Regions from separate parts of the Streptomyces sp. NPDC025833 genome, predicted to be linked through region 3. Evidence: riboswitches for the same ligand, from Rfam matches in the RefSeq annotation. Region 3 holds a riboswitch; each other region holds the start of a gene.

Region 1 (5,806 bases), on a different contig from region 3:
CGGCGCCGGGACCTGGCCCGGCCGGCCCTGGAGTACGCCGCGCGGACGGCCGCACCGGTCCGGCCGGGGTACGGGGGGCCGGTGCCCGTGGGGCCCTGGCAGGCGTACGGCCGCCCGGTGGCGCCGTACACGCCGTACGCCCCCTACAACCCGTACCGGTCCTAGGGCCGGTGCGGGCGGGTCAGGCCGACGCCTCCGTCAGCCTGGCGACCTCGGTGCCGGTCAGCTTCAGGTCCGCCACGCCCAGCAGCGCCGGGAGCTGTTCCACGGTGCGCGCCGAGGCGATGGGGGCGATGACCGTCGGCTGGGCGGCCAGCCAGGCGAGGGCGACCGTGGCGACCGGGGCCTCGTGGGCCGCGGCGACCTCGTCCAGTGCCGCGAGGACCCGCGGGCCGCGCTCGGACTCCGCGTACTCCCGGGCCCGGCCGGCGCGGGCGCTGTCGACGGTCGCGCCGGGCCGGTACTTGCCGGTGAGGAAGCCGGCGGCGAGCGCGAAGTACGGGACGGCGGACAGGCCCTCGCGGGCGACGAGGTCCTGCAAGGGGCCCTCGTAGGTGTCGCGGGAGACCAGGTTGTAGTGCGGCTGGAGGGCGACGTAGCGGGCGAGTCCCTCGCGGTCGGAGAAGTCGAGGGACTCCTCCAGGCGCTCCGCGGTGATGTTGGAGGCGGCGATGTGCCGGACCTTTCCGGCCTTCACCAGCTCGTCCAGCGCGCCGATGATCTCCTCGACGGGCACCTCGGGCTGGTCGAAGTGGGTGTAGTAGAGGTCGATGTGGTCGGTGCCCAGGCGGCGCAGGGAGGCGTCGGCGGCCGCCTTGATGGTGGCGGCGGACAGCCCCTGGTGGTCCGGGTGCTGGCCGACCTTGGTCGCGATGACGACGTCGGCGCGGTTGCCGCGCGCCTTGACCCACCTGCCGATGATCGTCTCCGACTCGCCGCCCTGGTTGCCCTCGATCCAGGCGGTGTAGGAGTCGGCGGTGTCGATGAAGTTGCCGCCCGCCGCCGCGTAGGCGTCGAGGACGGCGAAGGAGGCCTGCTCGTCGGCGGTCCAGCCGAACACGTTGCCGCCGAGCGACAGCGGGAAGACCTCGAGGTCGGAAGTGCCGAGTTCACGAAGTGACGTCATACGTCACGTCAACGCCGGCGGGGGACGATCGCATCCCGTCGCCGGCGCCGGGTTCGCCGAGGAGGCGGATCAGGGGTTGAGGCCCTTGTCGCGCAGCCACGCCATCGGGTCGATGCCGGAGGGCTGGCCGCCCGGGTGGACCTCCAGGTGCAGGTGGGGGCCGGTGACGTTGCCGGTGGCGCCGACGCGGCCGATGACCTCGCCGGTGGCGACCCGCTGGCCGGCGGAGACGTTGATCGAGGACTGGTGGCAGAACCACACCTCGGTGCCGTCGTCCAGGGTGAGGATCGTCCGGTAGCCGTAGGCCCCGGCCCAGCCCGCCTCGGTGATCGTGCCGCCGTGGACGGCCTTGATCAGGGTGCCCGTGGGGGCGGCGAAGTCGAGGCCGGTGTGGTGGCCGGAGGACCACATCGAACCGGCCTGGCCGAACGTCGAGGTGAGCGTGTAGGCGGAGGTCGGCAGCGCGTACTGCTTGGCCAGCTCCGCCAGCCGCTTCGCCTCGGCCGCCGCCGCCGCCTTCCGCTTCGCCTCGGCCTCGGCCTTCTCGGCGGCGGCCTCCGCCTTCTCCTTCGCGGCGGCGGCCTGGACGGCGGCGGCCCGCTCCGCTTCGGCGGCCGCGTCGGCGCTCTGCTTGCGGGCGGCGGCGAACGCGGCGGCGGTGGCCCTGCTCTCGGCCTGGCCCTGCTGCTGCTCGGCCTGGGCCATGATCCGGTTGCGCAGGGTCTCGCCGGCGTCGCCGGACCGCGCGTCGTCGGCGGCGGAGTCCACGGCGACGGTGCTGAGCGTGGTGGCCACGGCCTCGGGGGCCTGCTCGGCCTCGTCACCGAGGAGCGAGCCGACGGAGGGCAGGTCGGGCAGGGTGAGGGAGACCGGCGGCTTGCCGGTGTTGGCGCTCGCCATGCCGCCCGCGCCGACCGCGGCGATCACGCCGACGCCGAGGACGGTGGAGCTGCGCGCGAAGCCGCCGCGCTGCTTGGCGACGCGGTGCCGGCCGCGGACCGGGGTGACGGAGTCCTCGGTGGGATTCCATTCCTCCCAGGGCCCCTCCTCGGCGCGGTAGGCGCCGTAGCCGAAGGTGTCGGGCTCGCGCTGGGCCGGGGTGAACGGGGCTTCGGGAACAGGCCGGTTGGACGCCACGCGGGCGTACTCCTTTCCTTCCTCCGCCTACCGGGTTAGCTGACGGGTTCGGAGCAGGAAGGTCTCCTACGCGCGTATACCGGTCGTGGACTCCGCGAGTTCACGGCCGTATCCGCGTGATTCACCCCAAAGTAGTGGTTCCCCGGCTCCCTTGCGGGATTAGGCGCATGCGCACGGAGCCGTCTCGGGTGACGGCTGGGACGACCGCGCTGCGTTATCGAACGTTAATAGACCCGCCAGTGACTTTCCAAGCCCGTCCGGCTTGATCATCGACGTTTTCCGCGACGGATCCATCACCCACTACTCCGCCAAAAAGGGCGAGTTGACCGCGGCATGGAAGCGTTCAGTAGTCACCGACGGTTTTGATGGTGACTCAGCGGTGATGCGTACGGCGCTCGACTGGTCACCCAAAGTCACGGTTCTCGGGGGCCGGGGAAACCGATGTGCGGAGCGCCCCGCGGATGACGTATGCTGGTCACACAACGACGCGGGGTGGAGCAGCTCGGTAGCTCGCTGGGCTCATAACCCAGAGGTCGCAGGTTCAAATCCTGTCCCCGCTACTGAAGGCCCGGGGCCCGGAATCCATTGGATTCCGGGCCCCGGGTGTTTTCGCGTTCAGTCCGGCAGGTGGGCGTTGGGCGCCTTGGCGAGGGCCTCCAGTTCGGGCAGGACGACGACCCGGACCCCGGCGGCGGTCAGGAGTCCCGTGCCGTCGGCGCCGGCCACGAACGTGTCGGGTTCGCGCCAGGCGGTGACCACCCGGCGCACCCCGGCCCGCAGGATCAGCTCGGCGCAGGGGGCGGGGCGGGAGGCACGGCGGGCACAGGGTTCGAGACTGCTGTAGACCGTGGCACCGGCCAGCCGCGGGTCCGCCGCGTCGATCTTCGCGAGGGCCGCCTCCTCGGCGTGCACCACGGGGTCGCCGCCCTCGCGCGAGTGGCCGCGGGCCAGCTCCGTGCCGTCCGCGGCGACCACGACCGCGCCCACGCTGAACGCCGTCCCCGAAGGCGGGCAGAGCGCCGCGAGGCGGCACGCGGTGCGCAGCCAGTGGCGGTCGGCGGCGACGGGGACCGTGCCCGTGCCGGGGGCGGTGGGCGCGTAGCGGACCAGGACGACGTCCTCGATCCGCCGGGTGTCGAGCAGCCGCAGCCGTCCGCCCTGGTAGCCGCCCGGCCCGAACAGCCGGGGCGCCGCGGGGTCGCCGACGAACAGCGGGGCGAGGACCAGTTGGAGCTCGTCGGCGAGCCCCTGCCGCAGGAGCTGGGTGTGGACCGTGCCGCCGCCCTCGACCATCAGCCGCCCGACCCCGCGCACGTCGTGCAGGTGCTCCAGCAGGGCGCGCCAGTCCAGGGCGGGGCCGAGGGGGACGACGTCGGCGGCGTGCCCGAGGCGGCGGGCGGCCCGCTCCGCACCCCCGTCGGTCGTGTAGACGGCCTTCTCGCCGCCGGTGTGCCAGAAGCGGGCGTCCGGATCGAGGTCGCCGGAGCCGGTGACGGCGACCTTCAGCGGGTACTCCGGCCGGCCCTCCGCGCGCCGGGCAGCGCGCCGCTCGGCGGAGTTCACCAGCAGCCGGGGGTCGTCGGCACGGATCGTGCCGGCGCCGACGAGGACGGCGTCGGCGAGGGCCCGCTCCGCGTCGACGCGGTCGAAGTCGGCCGGGCCGGACAGCAGGAGCCGTTCGGGGCCGGTGTCGTCCAGGTAGCCGTCGAGGGAGACGGCGGCGGACAGCAGCACGTACGGCAGGGGCATCGGCACTCTCTCTTCCGGAGGCGGCCGGCCGCGGGAGCGGTCGGCCGGCGGGGGGCCGGCGGCGGAAAGGGTGGATCACCGGGCGGTGTGACCGGCTTGGTTCAAGTTTGAAACAAACCTACACTGGCCGCATGACGACCCGCTGGCTCAGCCCCGAGGAGCAGCGCGCCTGGCGCGCCTACATCGCCGCCTCCCGCCTCCTGGAGGACGCGATCGACCGGCAGCTCCAGCAGGAGGGCGGCATGCCGCACCTGTTCTACTCGGTGCTGGCCAACCTCTCCGACGCGCCCGGCCGGCGGCTGCGCATGACCGACCTGGCCGAGACGCTGAAGATCACGCGCAGCCGGCTGACGTACGCGGTGACCCGGCTGGAGCGGGACGGCCTGGTGCGCCGGGAGAACTGCGACCGGGACAGGCGCGGCTCGCTCGCGGTGCTGACCGACGCGGGCACGGCGGTTCTGGAGCGTACGGCACCGGGGCACGTCGAGACGGTGCGCGCCCTGCTGTTCGACCGGATCACCCCGCAGCAGGTGGAGCAGTTGGAGGAGATCTTCGCGGGGATCGCGCGCGGGCTGCAGGGCGACGGGGACGCCCCCGCCGCCGAGGACGTGCCGTGGCGGCGGCGGTCGGCCCCCTGCCCCGGCCAGGCGGCCGGATGAGCCCCGGACGAACTGTTGATTCAACTTTGAAGCATGGGATAGGGTCACGCTCCGGTTGTGCTTCAAATCTTAAGCACCTCTCCTCCGCACGGAACCCGGAGACCCGCATGCCCGACATCCCCGCCGCCACCCCGCGCGCCCGCGTCCGGGTACCGCTGCGCTTCGCCGACGGTTACCGCGCCGACGCCGAACTCGTCACCTTCCACGGCCTCGCCGACGGCCGCGAGCACCTCGCCGTCGTCCTCGGCGACCCCGGGCCGGTCCCGCTGGTGCGCCTGCACTCCGAGTGCCTGACCGGTGACGTCCTCGGCTCGGCCCGCTGCGACTGCGGCCCGCAGCTGCGCGAGGCGGTCGAGCTCGTCGCCGGCCGCGGCGGGGTGCTGCTCTACCTCCGCCAGGAGGGCCGGGGCATCGGCCTGTACAACAAGCTCGACGCCTACGCCCTCCAGGACGAGGGGCTCGACACCTACGAGGCGAACACCGCCCTGGGGCTCCCGGAGGACGCCCGCGACTACACCGCCGCCGCGCAGATGCTCGCCGCCCTCGGCATCACGGAGCTGGACCTGCTGTCCAACAACCCCGACAAGGCCGGGCAGTTGCGCGCGCTGGGGGTGGCCGTACGGGAGCAGGTGCCGACCGGGGTCTTCACCACGGCGCACAACGTCCGCTACCTGCGCGCCAAGGTGCTCCACACCCGGCACACACTGCCGCTGGCCGACCTGACGGACCTGACCGGCGTGACGGCGGGCTAGCGCGGCCCGGCCTCGGCCCGGGCGGTGCGTCTCAGCCCGGCCGGTGGGCCGGGAGCCGGAGCGCCGGGAGGACGCCGAGGGCGAGCAGCGCGGCCGCCACGGCGTAGGCGAGCCGGAAACCGTGCGGGCCCGGCCCGGCCGCGCCCAGCACCACCGACAGCAGGGCCGTGCCGGTGGACGCGGCGAGCTGGGCGTTGATGCTCAGCGCGGTGCTCGCCCCCGGCAGCCGGTCCGCCGGCAGGCCCCGGGAGGCGGCGGTCATCGCGGGCATCAGCGTCGTACCGGCGCCCACGCCCAGCACCATGCCCGCGGCGACGATCCGCCAGGACGCGACCCCCTCCGTGCCGGTCTGCCAGGCCAGCAGGCCCATGCCGAGGGCGCCG
Region 2 (5,806 bases), on a different contig from region 3:
GCGGTCCATTGTGGACCGCGGCACCGACAACCCGGGCCGCGACCCGGTCGCCGCGGGCCCGCCCCGCGCCTCCGAGGACGTCCGGAGTGGGCCGGACGCAGGCTACGCGATCCGCTCTGGGCGTACGGCCCGCGGGAACTTCGCCGAGGCCCCGCACGCTTTGCATACAGTGGCAGGAACGGCAGGAAGACCGCGGTTTCGAAACCGCCTCCGCTCGCGAAGGGACGTATATGCCCATGGGTCACACGACCACGGCCGAGGCAGGCTCCGGGGGCCTGGCAGCGACCGAGCACCGCCTGGCCAACGGTCTGCGCGTGGTGCTCTCCGAGGACCACCTGACCCCGGTGGCGGCGGTCTGCCTCTGGTACGACGTCGGCTCGCGCCACGAGGTCGAGGGGCGCACCGGCCTGGCCCACCTCTTCGAGCACCTGATGTTCCAGGGCTCCGGGCAGGTCAAGGGCAACGGGCACTTCGAGCTGGTGCAGGGCGCCGGCGGCTCGCTGAACGGCACCACCAGCTTCGAGCGCACCAACTACTTCGAGACCATGCCCGCCCACCAGCTGGAGCTCGCCCTCTGGCTGGAGGCCGACCGCATGGGCTCGCTGCTGGCCGCCCTGGACGACGAGTCCATGGAGAACCAGCGGGACGTCGTCAAGAACGAGCGCCGCCAGCGCTACGACAACGTGCCGTACGGGACCGCCTTCGAGAGGCTGACCGCCCTCTCCTATCCGGAGGACCACCCGTACCACCACACGCCGATCGGCTCGATGGCGGACCTGGACGCGGCCACCCTGGAGGACGCCCGCCGGTTCTTCCGCACCTACTACGCGCCGAACAACGCGGTGCTCTCCGTGGTCGGTGACATCGACCCCGAGCAGACCCTCGCCTGGGTCGAGAAGTACTTCGGCTCCATCGCCTCCCACGACGGCAAGCCCGCGCCCCGCGACGGCTCGCTGCCGGACGTCATCGGCGGGCAGAAGCGCGAGGTCGTCGTCGAGGAGGTCCCGGCGCGTGCCCTGATGGCCGCCTACCGGCTCCCGCACGACGGCACGCGCGCGTGCGACGCGGCCGACCTCGCCCTGACCGTCCTCGGCGGCGGCGAGTCCTCCCGGCTGTACAACCGGCTGGTGCGCCGCGACCGCACGGCCGTCGCCGCCGGCTTCGGCCTGCTGCGCCTGGCCGGCGCGCCCTCCATGGGCTGGCTGGACGTGAAGACCTCCGGTGACGTCGAGGTGCCGGTCATCGAGACCGCCATCGACGAGGAGCTGGCCCGGTTCGCCGAGGAGGGCCCCACGCCCGAGGAGATGGAGCGGGCCCAGGCGCAGCTCGAGCGCGAGTGGCTGGACCGGCTCGGCACGGTGGCCGGCCGCGCCGACGAACTGTGCCGGTACGCCGTCCTGTTCGGCGACCCGCAGCTCGCCCTGACCGCGGTGAAGCGCGTCCTCGAGGTCACCCCGGAGGAGGTCCGGGAGATCGCCGCGGCGCGCCTGCGGCCCGACAACCGCGCGGTCCTCGTCTACGAGCCGAAGTCCCCGGAGTCCGCCGAGGACGCCGGGGTCCCCGACGACCCGGAGCGGGAAGCCACCGTAGAGGCGGGCCGCGACGAGACCGAGAACGAGGAGACGGCCAAGTGACCGAGCTCGCCACCATGGAGTTCCACCCCCAGCCGCAGCCGGGCGAGGCCAGGCCGTGGGCGTTCCCGGCCCCCGAGCGCGGCACGCTGGACAACGGCCTGACGGTGCTGCGCTGCCACCGCCCCGGCCAGCAGGTCGTGGCCGTCGAGGTGCTGCTGGACGCCCCCCTGGACGCCGAACCGGCCGGCCTGGACGGCGTCGCCACGATCATGGCGCGGGCCTTCTCGGAGGGCACCGACCGGCACTCCGCCGAGGAGTTCGCCGCGGAACTGGAGCGCGCGGGGGCCACCCTCGACGCACACGCCGACCACCCCGGCGTCCGGCTCAGCCTGGAGGTCCCGGCCTCCCGGCTGGCCAAGGGCCTCGGCCTGCTGGCCGACGCGCTGCGCGCGCCCGCCTTCGCCGAGAGCGAGGTCGAGCGGCTGGTGCGCAACCGCCTGGACGAGATCCCGCACGAGCTGGCCAACCCCGCCCGCCGGGCCGCCAAGGAGCTGTCCAAGGAGCTGTTCCCGGCCGCCTCGCGCATGTCGCGTCCGCGCCAGGGCACCGAGGAGACGGTCGAGAAGGTCGACGCGGCGGCCGTGCGCGCGTTCTACGACCGCCACGTGCGGCCCGCCACGGCCACCGCGGTGGTCGTCGGCGACCTCACCGGCATCGACCTCGACGCCCTGCTCGGCGAGACGCTGGGCGCCTGGACCGGCACCCCGGGCGAGCCCCGTCCGGTGCCCCCGGTGACCGCCGAGGACACCGGGCGCGTGGTCATCGTGGACCGGCCCGGCGCCGTCCAGACGCAGCTCCTCATCGGCCGGGTCGGCCCCGACCGGCACGACCGCGTGTGGCCCGCCCAGGTGCTCGGCACGTACTGCCTCGGCGGCACGCTCACCTCGCGCCTGGACCGCGTGCTGCGCGAGGAGAAGGGCTACACCTACGGCGTGCGGTCCTTCGGCCAGGTCCTGCGGTCCGCGCCGGACGGCACGGGCGCCTCGATGCTCGCCATCAGCGGCTCCGTGGACACCCCCAACACGGGCCCGGCGCTGGACGACCTGTGGAAGGTGCTGCGCACCGTCGCGGCGGAGGGCCTGACCGACGCCGAGCGGGACGTCGCCGTGCAGAACCTCGTCGGTGTGGCGCCGCTCAAGTACGAGACGGCGCTGGCCGTCGCGAGCACGCTGGCCGACCAGGTCGAGCAGCACCTGCCCGACGACTTCCAGGCGACGCTGTACCGGCAGCTGGCCGCCACGGGCACGGTGGAGGCCACCGCGGCCGTGGTGAACGCCTTCCCGGTGGACCGCCTGGTGACGGTCCTCGTCGGTGACGCCGCGCAGATCAAGGCGCCGGTGGAGGCGCTCGGCATCGGTGAGGTGACCGTGGTCGCGGCCGAGTGACGGACCGTGCGCGAGGGGCCCTGACGACCTACGGTCCGTCAGGGCCCCTGCCGTTCCACTCGCTTCCCCAGATGCCCGTTTTGGGGCGGAGGTTGCCTGTCTGCCCTGTGGGATGCGCTACAAAAGGCCGGATCTGTTTGAGGATCGAAAGCACGCCCGCTTAGCGTCTTCCAGGCTGTCCGTCAGGCAGTGCGCCGCACCCGCGGCACCGGACAGCCATCGCCGAGTCCCCGTAGGCGCGAGCCAGGGGAGCCGGGGACCCACCGTCCCTGGGGTGAATCGGGCGCCCGCGCGGAAGCGAGGGGGCCCGTAGGAGACCTTCCTGCTCCGAACCCGTCAGCTAACCCGGTAGGCGAGAGGGAAGGAAAGGACCAGTCACTTCATGGCGTTCACGCGCGCCACCGGGAAGCACCGCAAGCCCGGCCGGGTCAAGCGGACGACCGCTCAGGCGGCCGGCATCGCGGCCCTCACCACCACCGGTGTGATCGGCACCCTCGCCGCCTCCCCGGCGCATGCCGCGGCGAACCCCGCGGAGCAGACCGGCCTCCTTCCGGTCCTCGCCGCGAGCGACGACGTGGCCGAGCAGATCGACGCGCAGGCCGCCGCCCAGCAGCAGGCCGCCGACGAGCAGGCGGCCGAGGAGGCCGCGGCGAAGGCGGCCGCCGAGCGGGCCGAGGAGATCCGCGCGGCCGAGGCCCGTGCCGCCCGCGCGGCCGAGCGCAAGCGGCTGAACACCTTTGTCGCCCCCGTCGCGCAGTCCTACGTCTCGACGGCCTACCAGGCCGGCAGCTCCCTGTGGTCCTCCGGTTCGCACACCGGCATCGATTTCCACGCGGCCAGCGGCACCACCGTCCACGCGGTGGGTTCCGGCACGGTCGTCTCCACGGGCTGGGGCGGCGCGTACGGCAACCAGGTCGTCATCCGGATGGCCGACGGCCTGTACACCCAGTACGGGCACCTGTCCTCGATCGGTGTCACGGCGGGCCAGCAGGTCGTCCCGGGCCAGCAGATCGGCCTCTCCGGCGCCACCGGCAACGTCACCGGCCCGCACCTGCACTTCGAGGCGCGGACCGGCCCCGACTACGGCTCCGACATCGACCCCGTCGCCTACCTCCGCAACCACGGCGTGCACATCTGACCCGCGCGCGGCACACGGACATGGCGCAGGCCCCGGCTCACCGAGCCGGGGCCTGCGCCATGTCCGCACCGGGCCGGGAGCGCCGGAAAGGGCGGTCCGGCCGGCCGGAGAACGCGGGAGCCGCGCCGCCCGGTACGGACGGCGCGGCTCCCGGTGCTGCTCAGACGGTCTCGGGCAGCTCGTCCAGGCCCTCGGAGACCAGCTTGGCCAGACGGTCCAGGGCGGCGTCCGCGCCCTCGGCCTCGGAGGCGAGGACGATCTCCTCGCCACCCTTCGCGCCCAGGCCCAGGACGGCCAGCATGGAGGCCGCGTTGACGGGGTCGCCCCCGGCCTTGGCGATCGTCACCGGGACGCCGGTGGCCGTGGCGGCTCGGACGAAGAGGGAGGCGGGGCGGGCGTGGAGACCCTCGGCCCAGCCGACGTTGACGCGGCGCTCAGCCATGTGATGCTGCCCTTCAGTGCTCAGGTTGTCTAGACCAGTTTCCCACATCGTGAAGCGTGCCCGGGCCGGATCTCCGGACCGGCCCGGTGTGCCGTACGGCGGCCCCGGCCCGGCCGCCCGCCGGGCCCGGCACGGTTCGCGCCGCACACCGGCGCGCGCCGTACTCTGGGGCCCATGCAGACCTCGGCGGACCGGCAGGACCGGCACCAGTACCCCGCCCACTGGGAGGCGGACGTGGTGCTGCGCGACGGCGGCACCGCACGCATCAGGCCCATCACGGCCGACGACGCCGACCGCCTCGTCAGTTTCTACGAACAGGTCTCGGACGAGTCGAAGTACTACCGCTTCTTCGCACCGTACCCACGGCTCTCCGCCAAGGACGTTCACCGCTTCACACACCACGACTTCGTGGACCGGGTGGGGCTCGCCGCCACCATCGGCGGCGAGTTCATCGCCACCGTACGCTACGACCGCATAGGCGCCGACGGCATGCCCGCCTCCGCACCCGCGGACGAGGCTGAGGTCGCCTTCCTGGTCCAGGACGCCCACCACGGCCGGGGAGTCGCCTCCGCCCTGCTGGAGCACATCGCCGCCGTCGCGCGCGAGCGCGGCATCCGCCGCTTCGCCGCCGAGGTGCTGCCCGCCAACACCAAGATGATCAAGGTGTTCACGGACGCGGGCTACACCCAGAAACGCAGCTTCGAGGACGGCGTCGTCCGGCTGGAGTTCGACCTCGAACCCACCGACCGCTCCCTCGCCGTGCAGCGCGCCCGGGAGCAGCGCGCCGAGGCCCGCTCGGTGCGGCGGCTGCTCGCGCCCGGCTCCGTCGCGGTCGTCGGCGTCGGGCGCGCCCCGGGCGGAGTGGGCCGCGGCGTCCTCGGCAACATCCGCGACGCCGGCTACGCGGGCCGGCTGCACGCCGTGAACCAGGCCTTCCCGGCGGACCTGCGGGAGATCGACGGGGTGCCCGCACACCGCTCGGTGCGGGAGATCGACGGGCCCGTGGACCTCGCCGTCGTCGCCGTACCGGCCGCCCACGTGCCCGCCGTGGTCGCCGAGTGCGGTGAGCACGGCGTCCAGGGCCTGGTCGTACTCTCCGCCGGATACGCCGAGAGCGGGCCCGAGGGCCGTGAACGGCAGCGGGCGCTCGTGCGGGCCACGCGCGCGTACGGCATGCGGCTCATCGGCCCGAACGCCTTCGGCGTGA
Region 3 (5,806 bases):
GCGGTGTTGACGGTGAACGGCCGGGTCGGGTTGGTGGAGCTGGGCAGGACGTTGGCCTGCGAGACCACGGTCATGATGTCGGGGGCGTGCCCGCCGCCCGCGCCCTCGGTGTGGTACGAGTGGATGCCCCGGCCCGCGATCGCGGCGAGCGTGTCGCCGACGAAGCCCGCCTCGTTCAGGGTGTCCGTGTGGATGGCGACCTGGATGCCGGTCCGGTCGGCGACGGTGAGCGCGGCGTCGATGACGGCCGGGGTGGAGCCCCAGTCCTCGTGCAGCTTGAGCCCGACGGCGCCGCCGCGGATCTGGGAGAGCATCGCCTCGTGGCTGACGGTGTTGCCCTTGCCGAGGAAGCCGACGTTCACCGGGTAGGCCTCCATCGCCTCCAGCATCCGGGCGAGGTGCCAGGGGCCGGGGGTGACGGTGGTGGCCTTGGAGCCCTCGGCGGGGCCGGTGCCGCCGCCGACCAGGGTGGTGATGCCGGAGGCCAGTGCCTCGTCGGCGACCTGGGGGCAGATGAAGTGGACGTGGGCGTCGATGGCGCCCGCGGTCAGGATGCGCCCGTTGCCCGCGATGATCTCCGTCTCGGGGCCGATGACCAGGTCGGGGTGGACGCCGTCCATGGTGTCGGGGTTGCCGGCCTTGCCGAGGGCGGTGATCCGGCCGTCGCGGATGCCGACGTCGGCCTTGACGATGCCCCAGTGGTCGACGACGACGGCGCCGGTGATCACGGTGTCGGGGGTGCCCTCGGCCCGGGTGGCCCGGGACTGGCCCATGGACTCGCGGATGACCTTGCCGCCGCCGAAGACGGCCTCGTCGCCGGAGCCGCCGGGGCCCGCGGAGCGGTCCTCCTCGATCTCGATCAGCAGGTCGGTGTCGGCGAGCCGGATGCGGTCGCCGGCGGTGGGCCCGAACAGGTCGGCGTACGCGCCGCGGGAGATCTCAGGCATCGAGGGCACCTCCGGTCTCGCCGCGCAGGCCGGGCACGATCCGGGCGCCGGTCAGCGGCACGAGTTCGATCTCCACGGGGATGCCGGGCTCGAAGCGCACGGCGGTGCCGGCGGCGACGTTCAGCCGCCTGCCGCGGGCGGCGGCGCGGTCGAACTCCAGGCCGGGGTTGGCTTCGGCGAAGTGGTAGTGGGAACCGACCTGCACGGGGCGGTCGGCGGCGTTCAGTACGGTCAGACGGGTGACCTCGCGACCGGCGTTGAGGGCGACGGGGTCGTCGGCGAAGAGGAACTCTCCGGGAATCATGGTGCGCGCCCTCAGATGATCGGCTCGTGGACGGTGACGAGCTTGGTGCCGTCCGGGAAGGTGGCCTCGACCTGGACGTCGTGGATCATCTCCGACACCCCGTCCATGACGTCGTCCCTGGTCAGGATCTTGCGGCCGGAGGCCATCAGCTCGGCGACGGTACGGCCGTCCCGCGCGCCCTCCAGGATGTGCGACGTGATGAGGGCGACCGCTTCGGGGTGATTGAGCCGGAGCCCGCGGGCCCGTCGTTTCTCCGCGACGTCAGCCGCCACGTGAATGAGCAGCCGCTCTTGTTCGTGCGGGGTCAGTTGCACGTCCCACCTCACAGTTCTCGCTCCGGACCGTGCGGGATCCGGGTGCCGCAGCCACCGCGACGGGGATAGGTGTAACACACAGACAAATCCCCGGTACGACCTCAATCCGGGCAGAAAAACACCTGGTGGCGGTGATCGGCAGACTGGAGCGTGCAAGTTTCAACGACGTTAACCAGAGTTTGGGCGGCGCATGACCCTCCGATGGGCTCCCCCAGAGACGAGCGGCTAGGGGGCGTCCGGCCTGCGGTGCTCCGCGGCGATCCCGAAACGCTGCCGTTCGCGCGGGACTGAACCGCTCTCCCCCCATCCGTGAAACGGAACTGACGACCTGTTCGGCGCATGTCCATGCCCATGACCCGACCGTCCGCCCGCCACGTCCTGCCCGAGTTCACCGAGCGCACGGGGGCCGCCGTGCGCACCCTCGATCCGTACGCGAAGCTCTTCGAGGACCGGATCGTCTTCCTCGGCACCCCGGTCGACGACGCGGCGGCGAGCGATGCGACCGCCCAGCTCATTCCCTGGAACACGCCGCTCCGGACCGGGACATCACGCTGTACGTCAACGCCCCGGGCGGTTCGTTCGACGCCATGACGACGGTCTACGACACGATGCGGTACGTGAGCTGCGACGTGGCGACCTACTGCCTCGGGCAGGCGGCCGGCCCGGCCGCGGTGCTGGTCGCGGCCGGCGCCCCGGGCAAGCGGTTCGCCCTGCCGGGCGCCCGCGTCGTGCTCGCACAGCCGGCCCTGCCGGAACCGGTGCGCGGGCAGCCCGACGACCTCCTCCTCCGGGCCGGGGAACTGTCCCGGATGCGGACGGCGCTGGAGGGGATGCTCTCCCGGCACACGGGGCGCACGGCCGGGCAGGTGCACGAGGACCTGGAGCGCGACCTGATCCTGGACGCCCCCGGGGCCCTCGCGTACGGCCTGGTGGACGGCATCGTGCCCAGCCGCCGGGACACGCCCGGCGCACCGGGCGCGAGGTGAGCCGCCCGTGCTGCCGGAGCTGCCGCCGCTGCCCGCCCTGACCCGGGCCGAGGGCGAGTTGATCGACCGATACCTGGAGGCGGCCGACCTGCTGGGCCGCATCAATCCCGCCCGGCACGGGGACACCTACGGCGGCCTGCGGGCGGCCCAGGCCCTCGTCCGCAAGGCCGCGGAGCTGAGGGACGCGCTGGAACTGATGCACCGGCGGGGCGAGACGGAGCTGGACGGGGGCACGCTGGCACGGGCGCTGCGGGTGCTGGACGGCGACCGCCGGACCGCTCGCGTCGCGCTCCCGCCGGACGGCGGCGGCTGAGGCGGACGCCCGTGCGGCCGGCCCGGACCCCCGCGTCGACACGCGCCGTTCGGACCGGCTGCGAAACGGCCCGAACGACGTACGCCCGACCGGTGTACATCTCGGTCCCCTTCGCGGGCTCCCGAGTTGCGCGGGGCACCGGTCGAGGCCTCGTTCCGGGGCATTTCTTCCCAGGTCCGGGGCCACGTACGGGTTCTGACGGGTGCTCGAACGGAGCAGTGTCCACCCGAAAGGGTGAGTGGTGAGTAACCCCACAAATCCCCGATTCCGTTGGGATTTTCGGACTGTCGTGAGTCAAGATCCGTGTCTGACGACAAGCCCCCGCCACCGCGGCGGGGCGGTCCGGGCGGACGCCGAATCCTGCCGCCGCCCGGATGACCGGTCGACGGAAGTGGATCGGCAGGAGTGGAGGACCCGAGCAAGACGGGTCGCCGGAACGGATGTCCGACTGTTCGCACGGTCGGGCCGACGCTCCGAGCAGCCCTTGGGGTGAAGCCGTGGCAACACGGCCGGGCAACTTCGCCAGCCCGAATCCGACAGGTCATCCTTCACAGGCGGCTGACGAAGGGTTGCGCATGACTGCGCTCAATCGTGTCCCGTCGCTGATGGCCCGGGCCGGCACGGCCTCGGCCCTGACCATCGCCGCCGTGGGCGGCTCGATCGCGGTGCCCGGCCTGGCCGGCGACGCCTCGGCCGCCACCATCGCCTCGAAGGCGCTCAACGTCGCGGCGTCGAAGAAGGGTGCCCCGTACTCGTGGGGGGCCAGCGGGCCGCGCAGGTTCGACTGCTCGGGGCTGACGCTCTACTCGTTCAAGAAGGCGGGCAAGACACTGCCGCGCACCGCCGCCCAGCAGTACAACAGGACCCACCACATCTCCGCCGGCAACCGCAAGGCGGGCGACCTGGTCTTCTTCCACTCGGGCTCCAGCGTCTACCACGTCGGCATCTACGCCGGCCGCGGAAAGATCTGGCACGCGCCCAAGACGGGGGACGTGGTGCGCCTCCAGAAGATCTGGACGAAGAGCGTCTGGTACGGCCGGGTCAGCTGACCCGGCCCCGGCCCGGGGAGCGGCTCCAGCAGCGGGGCCGCGCCCGGGCCGTAGGCGCCGTTCCGGTACCCGCCCGGAGCCCGTGGGCGGCCCGGCACCGGCGCACCCGATCAGCGTGAACGGCGCCGACGACACCGGTGACCGGCGGGGCCCCGGGCCGACCCCATCGGCCCCCGGCCCCGCCGAGGCCCTCCCCGATCCCCCGCACGGCCCCTGGACGGTCCACCGCCCTCACCGGACGGTCCCGGGCCCTGCCCCACCGCCGGCAGCCACACGGGCCGGACACCGCGCGGCACGACGCCGGAGGCCGCCGCGCAATCGCTGCCGCGGGCACGCGGCGCAGCAGCGGCCCCTGAGCCCTGCGGGGCCCGGCCGGGCCCATCGGCCCGCAGGCCCTCCCGGCGCCCTCCCCGAGCCCCTGGACGGGCGAGCGGCCCCAGGCCCCACCCCATCGCCGGCAGCCGCGGGAAGCCCGGACACCGCGCGGCACGACGCCCAAGGCCGTCAGCCCGGACAGGGCGCCCCTGCCGAGCCCTCGCGCGACGCCGACGAGACGGGCCCGGCCGGCCCGGTGGGCGACGGACGCCGGCGCCCTGCGGCCCAGGCCCGCGCGAGCCGGTCGGCCACGCCTCACCCGCTCCGCCCGGGCCCCCGCCGCCCCGCCCGGGAGGCCGCCGCGAGCATCATCACCGGTTCATGACGTGGTCCATCGCCCGAGCGAACCTCACGTGCGCCACCCGGCCCCTCGCCCCGGCCCCCGCCGTGCCCTTCACGGTTTCCGCGGCCGTCCCGCCGGGACCGGCGCGGCCGGGATGGTCCAGGGGAGTTCGATCGAGACGGTCTTGCCGCCCTCCCGGGTGGGGCGGATGCGGAGCCTGCCGCCCCACTCCGCGGTCAGGCAGCGGATGATGACCATGCCGCGGCCGTTGTCCTGCTGGACGGCCGCCGGAAGTCTCTTCGGGAACCGGGGATGGCTGTCCGTGACACCGATGCGCAGGTGCGCGTCCTGGTGCAGCGCGATGTCGACCGTGAAGGTGGGGGACTGGCCCAGGGTGTGCTGCACGGCGTTGGTGGCGAGTTCGGAGACGATGAGCCGGACGGTGTCGGCCACGTCGGTGTCCGCCGCCAGGCCCCACTCCACGAGGGTGCCCACGACGTAGGAACGGGCGGCGGAGACCGAGGCGGGATCGCTCGGCAGAGTAACGGATGCTTCCAGATGATCTGCCATGGCGACGTCGTCCCTTTCCCACGGGACCGCGGTCCGACATACGGCGGAGAGTTCGAGTACGGTCCCGGACTGGTGCTTGCCCGTCAGACTGCCATCACCGGCCCGGTCACGGGGGTGATCCACCTGGATATGCATATATCTGTCGCTCGAAGCGGTGAACTGTGCGCCGTGAAACCGTATTTGGGCGGCCCGGAAGGAGTAAGGAGAAACCCATGCAGAACGGTCCGGCGGTGCGCCGTCGCAAACTGGGCGCCGAACTGCGCACGCTGCGTACCGGCGCCGGGATCACGAGCGGTGAGGCGGCCCGGCTGGTCGGCTGGCACCAGTCGAAGGTGAGCCGGATCGAGACGGGAGCCAGCGGTGTGAAACCGGCCGATCTCAGATTACTGCTCGACGCCTACGAGGTGCGGGACGGGCACCTGCGCGAGTTGCTGCTGATGCTGGCGGGGTCGGACGACACGGGCGGCCGGCACCGCTGGTGGCACGCCTACCGCGGGGTACTGCCTCCCACGTACCGCGACTTCATCAGCCTGGAGTCGCAGGCCCGCGCGATGCGCACGCTGGAGACCACGGTCGTGCCCGGCCTGCTCCAGACCCCCGAGTACGCCCGCGCGGTGACCCGGGCGGCCGTCAACGACCTGGACGAGGACCGCCTGGACACGCTG
Region 4 (5,806 bases), on a different contig from region 3:
CCGACGTTGCGGGCGTGGTGCTCCGAGGCGTAGAAGTCGACGTAGTCCGCCACTTCGAAGGGCAGGTGGAGGGCCACCTCGGACAGGGGGTGGAAGAACGGCTCCACCGTCTCGCGGTGCGCCGGGTCGGTGACCCAGGACGTGACGGCGCCGCGCACCTCCGACCAGGTGGTGCGGCCGGCCGCCAGCAGCGGGTTGAGGGTCGGCCGGGCGAGCAGCTCCCGGTGGGGCGAGCCGAGCGCCGCGGCCGTGGCGCCCGCGTCGAGGACGTGGTTCCCGAGTCGGACGCCGATCCTCCGCTCCGTGCCGCCGGAGGGCGTGAACACGCCGTAGGGGAGGTTGTGCGGGCCGAAGGGATCATCCTCGGGGACGTCGAAGGGGGGCATGGGGTGCTGCCTCACTCTCATCCGGGGCCATGCATGGCAGTGCGTTCCATGTGGTCGCGGCACACGTTACGGCTGTCCCACGTGTCTTGGGCAGTGCCTCCCGCTGTCCTCGGCAGGTCGCCCGCGCGGCGGCTCCCGGCCGATTCCCCCTTCCGCACGCGGAACTGGTCGTCATCGGGGCTCGGCCGAGGGGCACTTGGGGGCGAACAGCACGTAAGTATGGGGAAAGACCGGTGAGTCGGCCGGGCGAGGTGTCCGTATTCTCTGATCATGGACCCCTCCCCGGCATATGCACTGATCGCCACCGACCTGGACGGGACGCTGCTGCGCGGCGACGACACCGTCTCCGACCGGTCGCTCGCCGCGCTCGCGCGGGTGGCGCGCGCCGGTGCCCGGCACCTGGTGGTGACCGGGCGGCCGGCTCCCCGGGTGCGGCCGCTCCTCGCGGCCCTCGGCTGCACGGGGCCGGCGGTGTGCGGTCAGGGGGCGCAGGTCTACGACGCCGGGACGGACCGCCTGGTGTGGTCCGTCCGGCTGGACCGGGGGCTGGCGGAGGCCGCGCTCGGCAAGATCGAGGCGGAGGTGGGGCAGGTCTACGCGGCGGTCGACCAGGACGGCGTGGACGGGCTCACCCTCATCGAGCCCGGCTACCGGATGCCCCACCCGTCGCTGCCCGCGGTGCGGGTCGGCCGCCGCGACGACCTGTGGCGCCGCCCCATCAGCAAGGTCCTGCTGCGGCACGCCGTCCTGTCCGACGACGAGCTGGCGGCCGTGGCGCGCTCGGTGGTGGATTCGCTGGCCACGGTCACCATGTCGGGGCCGGGCACCGTGGAGCTGCAACCGAGCGGGGTGACGAAGGCGACCGGGCTCGCCCTGGCCGCCGAGCGGCTCGGGATCGGCGCGGAACGGGCGCTGGCCTTCGGCGACATGCCCAACGACGTCCCGATGTTCGACTGGGCCGGGCGGGGTGTCGCCATGGCCAACGCGCACCCCGAACTCAAGGCGGTGGCCGACGAGGTCACCTTGTCCAACGAGGACGACGGCATCGCCGTCGTCCTCGAAAGACTGTTCCCGTCCGACCGGCCGGCCTTCCGGTAGCTCCCGTCAGGCCGGCCCGCCGGCCGTCAGTACGCGCTGGACACGTTGTCGATCGAGCCGTACCGGGCGGCCGCGTAGTTGCAGGCGGCGGTGATGTTCGCGACCGGGTCGTAGATGTTGAAGGACGTTCCGGCGACGTGGTACGCGTTGAACGTCGGGTCGATGACCTGGAGCAGTCCCTTGGACGGGATGCCCTTGGCGGCGTTGGAGTCCCAGAGGTTGATGGCCGAGGGGTTGCCCGACGACTCCCGCATGACGTTGCGGTAGATGCCGTTGTAGGTGCCCGGGATGCGCTTCTCGGCCATGATCGCGAGCGACTGGCGGATCCAGCCGTCGAGGTTGTTCGTGTACCCGGCGGACACGGCCGTCGTGGTGCCGGTGGGGGCGGCGGAGGCGCTGGTCGCGCCGACGACCGGCAGGGCGAGGACGGCGGCACCGGTGCCGGCGGCGGCCAGGGTGCGGACGAGGCGGGTGTTCCGGGTACGGCGGGGCTGAACGGCTGCAGGCATGGCGGTGTTCCTCTCCGGCGCCTGCGAGGTGAGCTGTCGGGTTCGGGCGGGGAGGTGCCCGGCCGTGCCCCGAAGGAGGCACGGCTTCACCCCGAGCCGTCCCGGGCGGCGAATGCCGTCCGGACCGGCGACTTACCTGGGTCCCCCGCTCCTGCCGTGCGAATGAGTTCGTGGATGGGTATGCGGGCGGCGGCAGGATTCGGCGTCCGCCCGACGGCCCGGAACGTATGCGAGAGCACATGCCGGGAACAAGGGCCGGTTTCACACAACGTGCGATTTGACCTTGATCGACAGCGTATGGGGTGCTTGATCCTTTGCGATCGCCAACCCTCAACTCGCTTACGGGGCGCGAAGATGGAGGGGTTTCGGCGGGCCGTCCGTGACGACGGGGAGAGTGACCCAACTCACGAAATAGCAAAATACGCTAATTCAGACATGAGGGATGAGTGGGATTCGGGCCCGAAGTCCGCGTGGTGATGGAATCCGCGGCGCGACGCTCACCGGTCTCGCGTCGATCGACAGGGGCCGGTGGGCCGAAAAGGGTGCGGAGAGGTGGCGACACAGTGCCCGGATTACTGTTAAGTCGGTAAATGTCCGTTCTTACTATGTGATCAAAACCATGCCGGTCCTGGTCCGATACCGCCCAGGCTGGACCGGTGGGCGCTATCGGTGATCGAAACAGGACCGGATACGCTGACTTGAGTGATGGCAGCGACCTATCGACAAACCGTGTAATCGCCAGCAGACACCAGCAGACAGGAGACCCCTCGTGACCGTCGTCGGGCCGTTCGGGCTGAGCGTGCGGGACCAGGCTCTGGAAGCCGATGTCCAGGCCGGATTGACGGCTGTCGAGGAAGGCTTGCTCGATGCCACCAAGAGCGAGGTCCCGTTCATCACGGAGGCCGCGCAGCACTTGGTCCGTGCGGGCGGGAAACGATTCCGGCCACTGCTGGTGATGCTCGCGGCCCAGTTCGGCGACCCCTACGCGCCGGGCATCGTGCCGTCGGCGGTGGTCGTGGAGCTGACCCACCTGGCGACGCTCTACCACGACGACGTCATGGACGAGGCGGCCGTCCGCCGCGGCGTGGACAGCGCCAACGCGCGCTGGGGCAACTCCGTCGCGGTCCTCACCGGGGACTTCCTCTTCGCCCGCGCCTCCCAGATCCTCGCCGACCTCGGCCCGGAGGCGGTCCGGGTGCAGGCCTTGGCGTTCGAACGGCTGGTCACCGGCCAGATCCTGGAGACCGCGGGTCCCTCGGACGGGCGTGACCCGGTCGAGCACTACCTGGACGTGCTCGCCGGCAAGACGGGCTCCCTGGTGGCGGTGGCCTGCCGGTTCGGCGCGATGATGTCCGGCGCCGACGAGACGGTCGTCGACGTGCTCACCCAGTACGGCGAGCGGCTCGGGGTCGCCTTCCAGCTCGCGGACGACGTACTGGACATCGCCTCCGACTCCCACGAGTCCGGCAAGACCCCGGGCACCGACCTGCGCGAGGGCATCCCGACCCTGCCGGTGCTCCGGCTGCGCGAGCGGGCGGCCAAGCTGGGGCTGGCCGAGGACGTCGCGCTGTGCGAACTGCTGGCCTCCGATCTCACCGACGACGCCCGGCTCGCCGAGGCGCTGGCCGGCCTGCGCGCGCACCCCGCGCTGGAGCAGGCCCGCCGGGACACGGTCCGCTACGCGCAGGAGGCGCGGGCCGTACTGGCCCCGCTGCGCGAGTGCGACGCCAAGGCAGCGCTGGTGGAACTGTGCGACGCGGTGGTCCACCGCGCCGGCTGACCCGGCCGGGCGCGGCCCGCGCCCCCGGCGCCCTCCCACCGCGCCCCCTCATCGCACGTCCCGCCGAGCCCGTGACGCTCCACCGGCCCGTGACGCTCCGCCGAGCCCCCAGCGCGCCGCGGAGCCCGGGCGTACGCCCCTCACCGCGCGTCTCACCGACCACCGGGGCACGCCCCCACCGCGCGCACCTCTCCCGCCCCGGGCGCACACCCATATGGCGGTACCGTCCCGCACGACCCCTACGGGTAGAGGTAGGGCGCCGTCGCCCTGTGTCATACCGCAGTCGTACACCGAGTTGCCTCCGAGGGCTGACGCGTCCGCGCGGCCGATTTGGTCATATGGGAATCACGGAAATCACCACTCCTCACCGATTCGGGTGAGAATGGCGGCTCAGGTGGACCAGCGTGAGAACAGCCGCCGCCGACGACGGAGGTAAGGCACACATGGCACCGTACGAATCCGACGACGCAGTGGGCGCCGCGCGGGACGAGGACCCGGGCTCCGGACGGCGCAAGGCCGCACGGTACGCCGTGCCGGTCGCGGTGGTGGGGGTGGCGGCGGCCACGATCGGGCTCGTCCCGGCGCTCGCCGACTCCGGCGACCCCGACCTGCCGAAGATCAGCACGCAGCAGCTCATCGAGAAGATGGCCAGGTCGGACGTGCAGCGGCTGTCCGGCACCGTGAAGATCAGCACCGACCTCGGCCTGCCCGACCTCGGCGGTCTGGGCGACGGCCTGGTCCCGGGGGCGGGCGGCGGCGCCGGCGACGGGTCCTCCGCCGACCCGCGGTCCAAGCTCACCGGGCTGTTGTCCGGCACCCACACCCTGCGCGTCGCCGCCGACGGCCCCGACCGGCAGAAGCTGTCGCTGCTGGAGAGCGGCGCCGAGTACAGCCTCGTCCACGACGGCAAGGACGTCTGGGGCTACGACAGCAGGAGCAACGAGGTCTACCACTCGACCGGGGCCGCCACCGGCAAGAACCGCGAGGCCCAACCCCCGGCCACGCCCAAGGACTTCGCCGACGAGGCCCTGAAGGCGGTGGACGACACCACGTCCGTCACCGTCGACGGCACCGCGCAGGTCGCCGGACGCGACGCCTACAAGCTGCTGATCCGGCCCCGGCAGTCCGACAGCACGGTCGGCGCGATCAGCATCGCGGTGGACGCGCGGACGGGCCTGCCGCTGAAGTTCACGCTGACCCCGAAGAGCGGCGGTGCCGCCGTGGTCGACGCGGGCTTCACCCGGGTCTCCTTCGCCCGGCCGGCCGCCTCCACCTTCGACTTCACCCCGCCCAAGGGCGCCAAGGTCACCGAGGGGGACGACGCCGCCAAGGCGCCCGAGCACACCCCGGGACGCGGCGACCGTCCCGGCGGCGGCAAGGGCATGGAAGGGTTTCCCGGCGGTGGCAAGGGCATGGAGGGCCTCCCCGGTGACGGGCGGGGCACGAAGGTGCTCGGCGAGGGCTGGACGTCCATCGCCACCTTCGACAGCGGGGCGAAGGGCGGCCTGCCCACCGGTTCCCGGGGCGGCGACCTCGGCGGCTTCCTGGGCTCCCTCGGCGACTCGGTCTCCGGGAAGTTCGGCAAGGGCACGGTCTTCTCCACGCGCCTGGTCAACGCCCTGATCACCGAGGACGGCAAGGTGTACGCCGGCGCGGTGACCAAGGACGCCCTGGTGAAGGCGGCCGACGCGGGGAAGTGACCCGTAGGGGCCGCAGGGGACGAGGAGACGAGGGGGGACCGATGGACGGACCGTCCGCCGCGCGGCGTGGAGCCGACCGCGAGCCGGCCGGCGCGCCCGCGCCCGCCCCGGGCCGGGAGCCGGTGCGCGCACCCGCGGGTGCCCCGGAGCGCGCGCCGGAGCGCGCGTCCTCCGGGGGGCCGGGGCCCGCGCCCGCGGGCGCGGTGGCGGACGGTCCGGCCGCCGGGGACCCGCACGTGATCGCCACGCGCGGTCTCACCAAGCGCTACCGCGGCGGACAGCTCGCCGTGGACGGTCTCGACCTGACCGTCCCGGCGGGCAGCGTCTTCGGCT

The links. A riboswitch is a leader RNA that binds a small molecule or an ion and turns the genes downstream of it on or off. The one in region 3 is predicted to bind cyclic di-AMP.
Region 1: another riboswitch for cyclic di-AMP. It lies ahead of ACZ4K2_RS15335 (M23 family metallopeptidase); the one in region 3 lies ahead of ACZ4K2_RS31010 (C40 family peptidase).
Region 2: another riboswitch for cyclic di-AMP. It lies ahead of ACZ4K2_RS25170 (M23 family metallopeptidase); the one in region 3 lies ahead of ACZ4K2_RS31010 (C40 family peptidase).
Region 4: another riboswitch for cyclic di-AMP. It lies ahead of ACZ4K2_RS13920 (transglycosylase SLT domain-containing protein); the one in region 3 lies ahead of ACZ4K2_RS31010 (C40 family peptidase).

The regions. Positions count from the first base shown of each region.
Region 1 covers NZ_JBVHNF010000008.1:19,253-25,058, forward strand. The annotation lists gene ACZ4K2_RS15325 (PrsW family intramembrane metalloprotease) at 1-165, shown strand, start outside; gene ACZ4K2_RS15330 (aldo/keto reductase) at 182-1,126, opposite strand; gene ACZ4K2_RS15335 (M23 family metallopeptidase) at 1,196-2,263, opposite strand; cyclic di-AMP (ydaO/yuaA leader) riboswitch at 2,273-2,439, opposite strand; tRNA gene ACZ4K2_RS15340 (tRNA-Met) at 2,750-2,823, shown strand; gene ACZ4K2_RS15345 (dihydrofolate reductase family protein) at 2,879-4,012, opposite strand; gene ACZ4K2_RS15350 (MarR family winged helix-turn-helix transcriptional regulator) at 4,144-4,671, shown strand; gene ACZ4K2_RS15355 (GTP cyclohydrolase II) at 4,779-5,423, shown strand; gene ACZ4K2_RS15360 (DHA2 family efflux MFS transporter permease subunit) at 5,455-5,806, opposite strand, start outside.
Region 2 covers NZ_JBVHNF010000014.1:117,566-123,371, forward strand. The annotation lists gene ACZ4K2_RS25160 (M16 family metallopeptidase) at 231-1,634, shown strand; gene ACZ4K2_RS25165 (M16 family metallopeptidase) at 1,631-3,019, shown strand; cyclic di-AMP (ydaO/yuaA leader) riboswitch at 3,230-3,389, shown strand; gene ACZ4K2_RS25170 (M23 family metallopeptidase) at 3,402-4,157, shown strand; gene ACZ4K2_RS25175 (HPr family phosphocarrier protein) at 4,318-4,599, opposite strand; gene ACZ4K2_RS25180 (bifunctional acetate--CoA ligase family protein/GNAT family N-acetyltransferase) at 4,774-5,806, shown strand, end outside.
Region 3 covers NZ_JBVHNF010000020.1:112,392-118,197, reverse strand. The annotation lists gene ACZ4K2_RS31035 (urease subunit alpha) at 1-947, opposite strand, end outside; gene ACZ4K2_RS31030 (urease subunit beta) at 940-1,251, opposite strand; gene ACZ4K2_RS31025 (urease subunit gamma) at 1,263-1,565, opposite strand; partial or broken gene ACZ4K2_RS31020 (ATP-dependent Clp protease proteolytic subunit) at 1,917-2,551, shown strand; gene ACZ4K2_RS31015 (hypothetical protein) at 2,559-2,864, shown strand; cyclic di-AMP (ydaO/yuaA leader) riboswitch at 3,216-3,435, shown strand; gene ACZ4K2_RS31010 (C40 family peptidase) at 3,440-3,913, shown strand; gene ACZ4K2_RS31005 (ATP-binding protein) at 4,683-5,141, opposite strand; gene ACZ4K2_RS31000 (helix-turn-helix domain-containing protein) at 5,354-5,806, shown strand, end outside.
Region 4 covers NZ_JBVHNF010000007.1:115,328-121,133, forward strand. The annotation lists gene fahA (fumarylacetoacetase) at 1-386, opposite strand, end outside; gene ACZ4K2_RS13915 (HAD family hydrolase) at 657-1,484, shown strand; gene ACZ4K2_RS13920 (transglycosylase SLT domain-containing protein) at 1,511-1,993, opposite strand; cyclic di-AMP (ydaO/yuaA leader) riboswitch at 1,999-2,170, opposite strand; gene ACZ4K2_RS13925 (polyprenyl synthetase family protein) at 2,763-3,773, shown strand; gene ACZ4K2_RS13930 (LolA family protein) at 4,217-5,473, shown strand; gene ACZ4K2_RS13935 (ABC transporter ATP-binding protein) at 5,515-5,806, shown strand, end outside.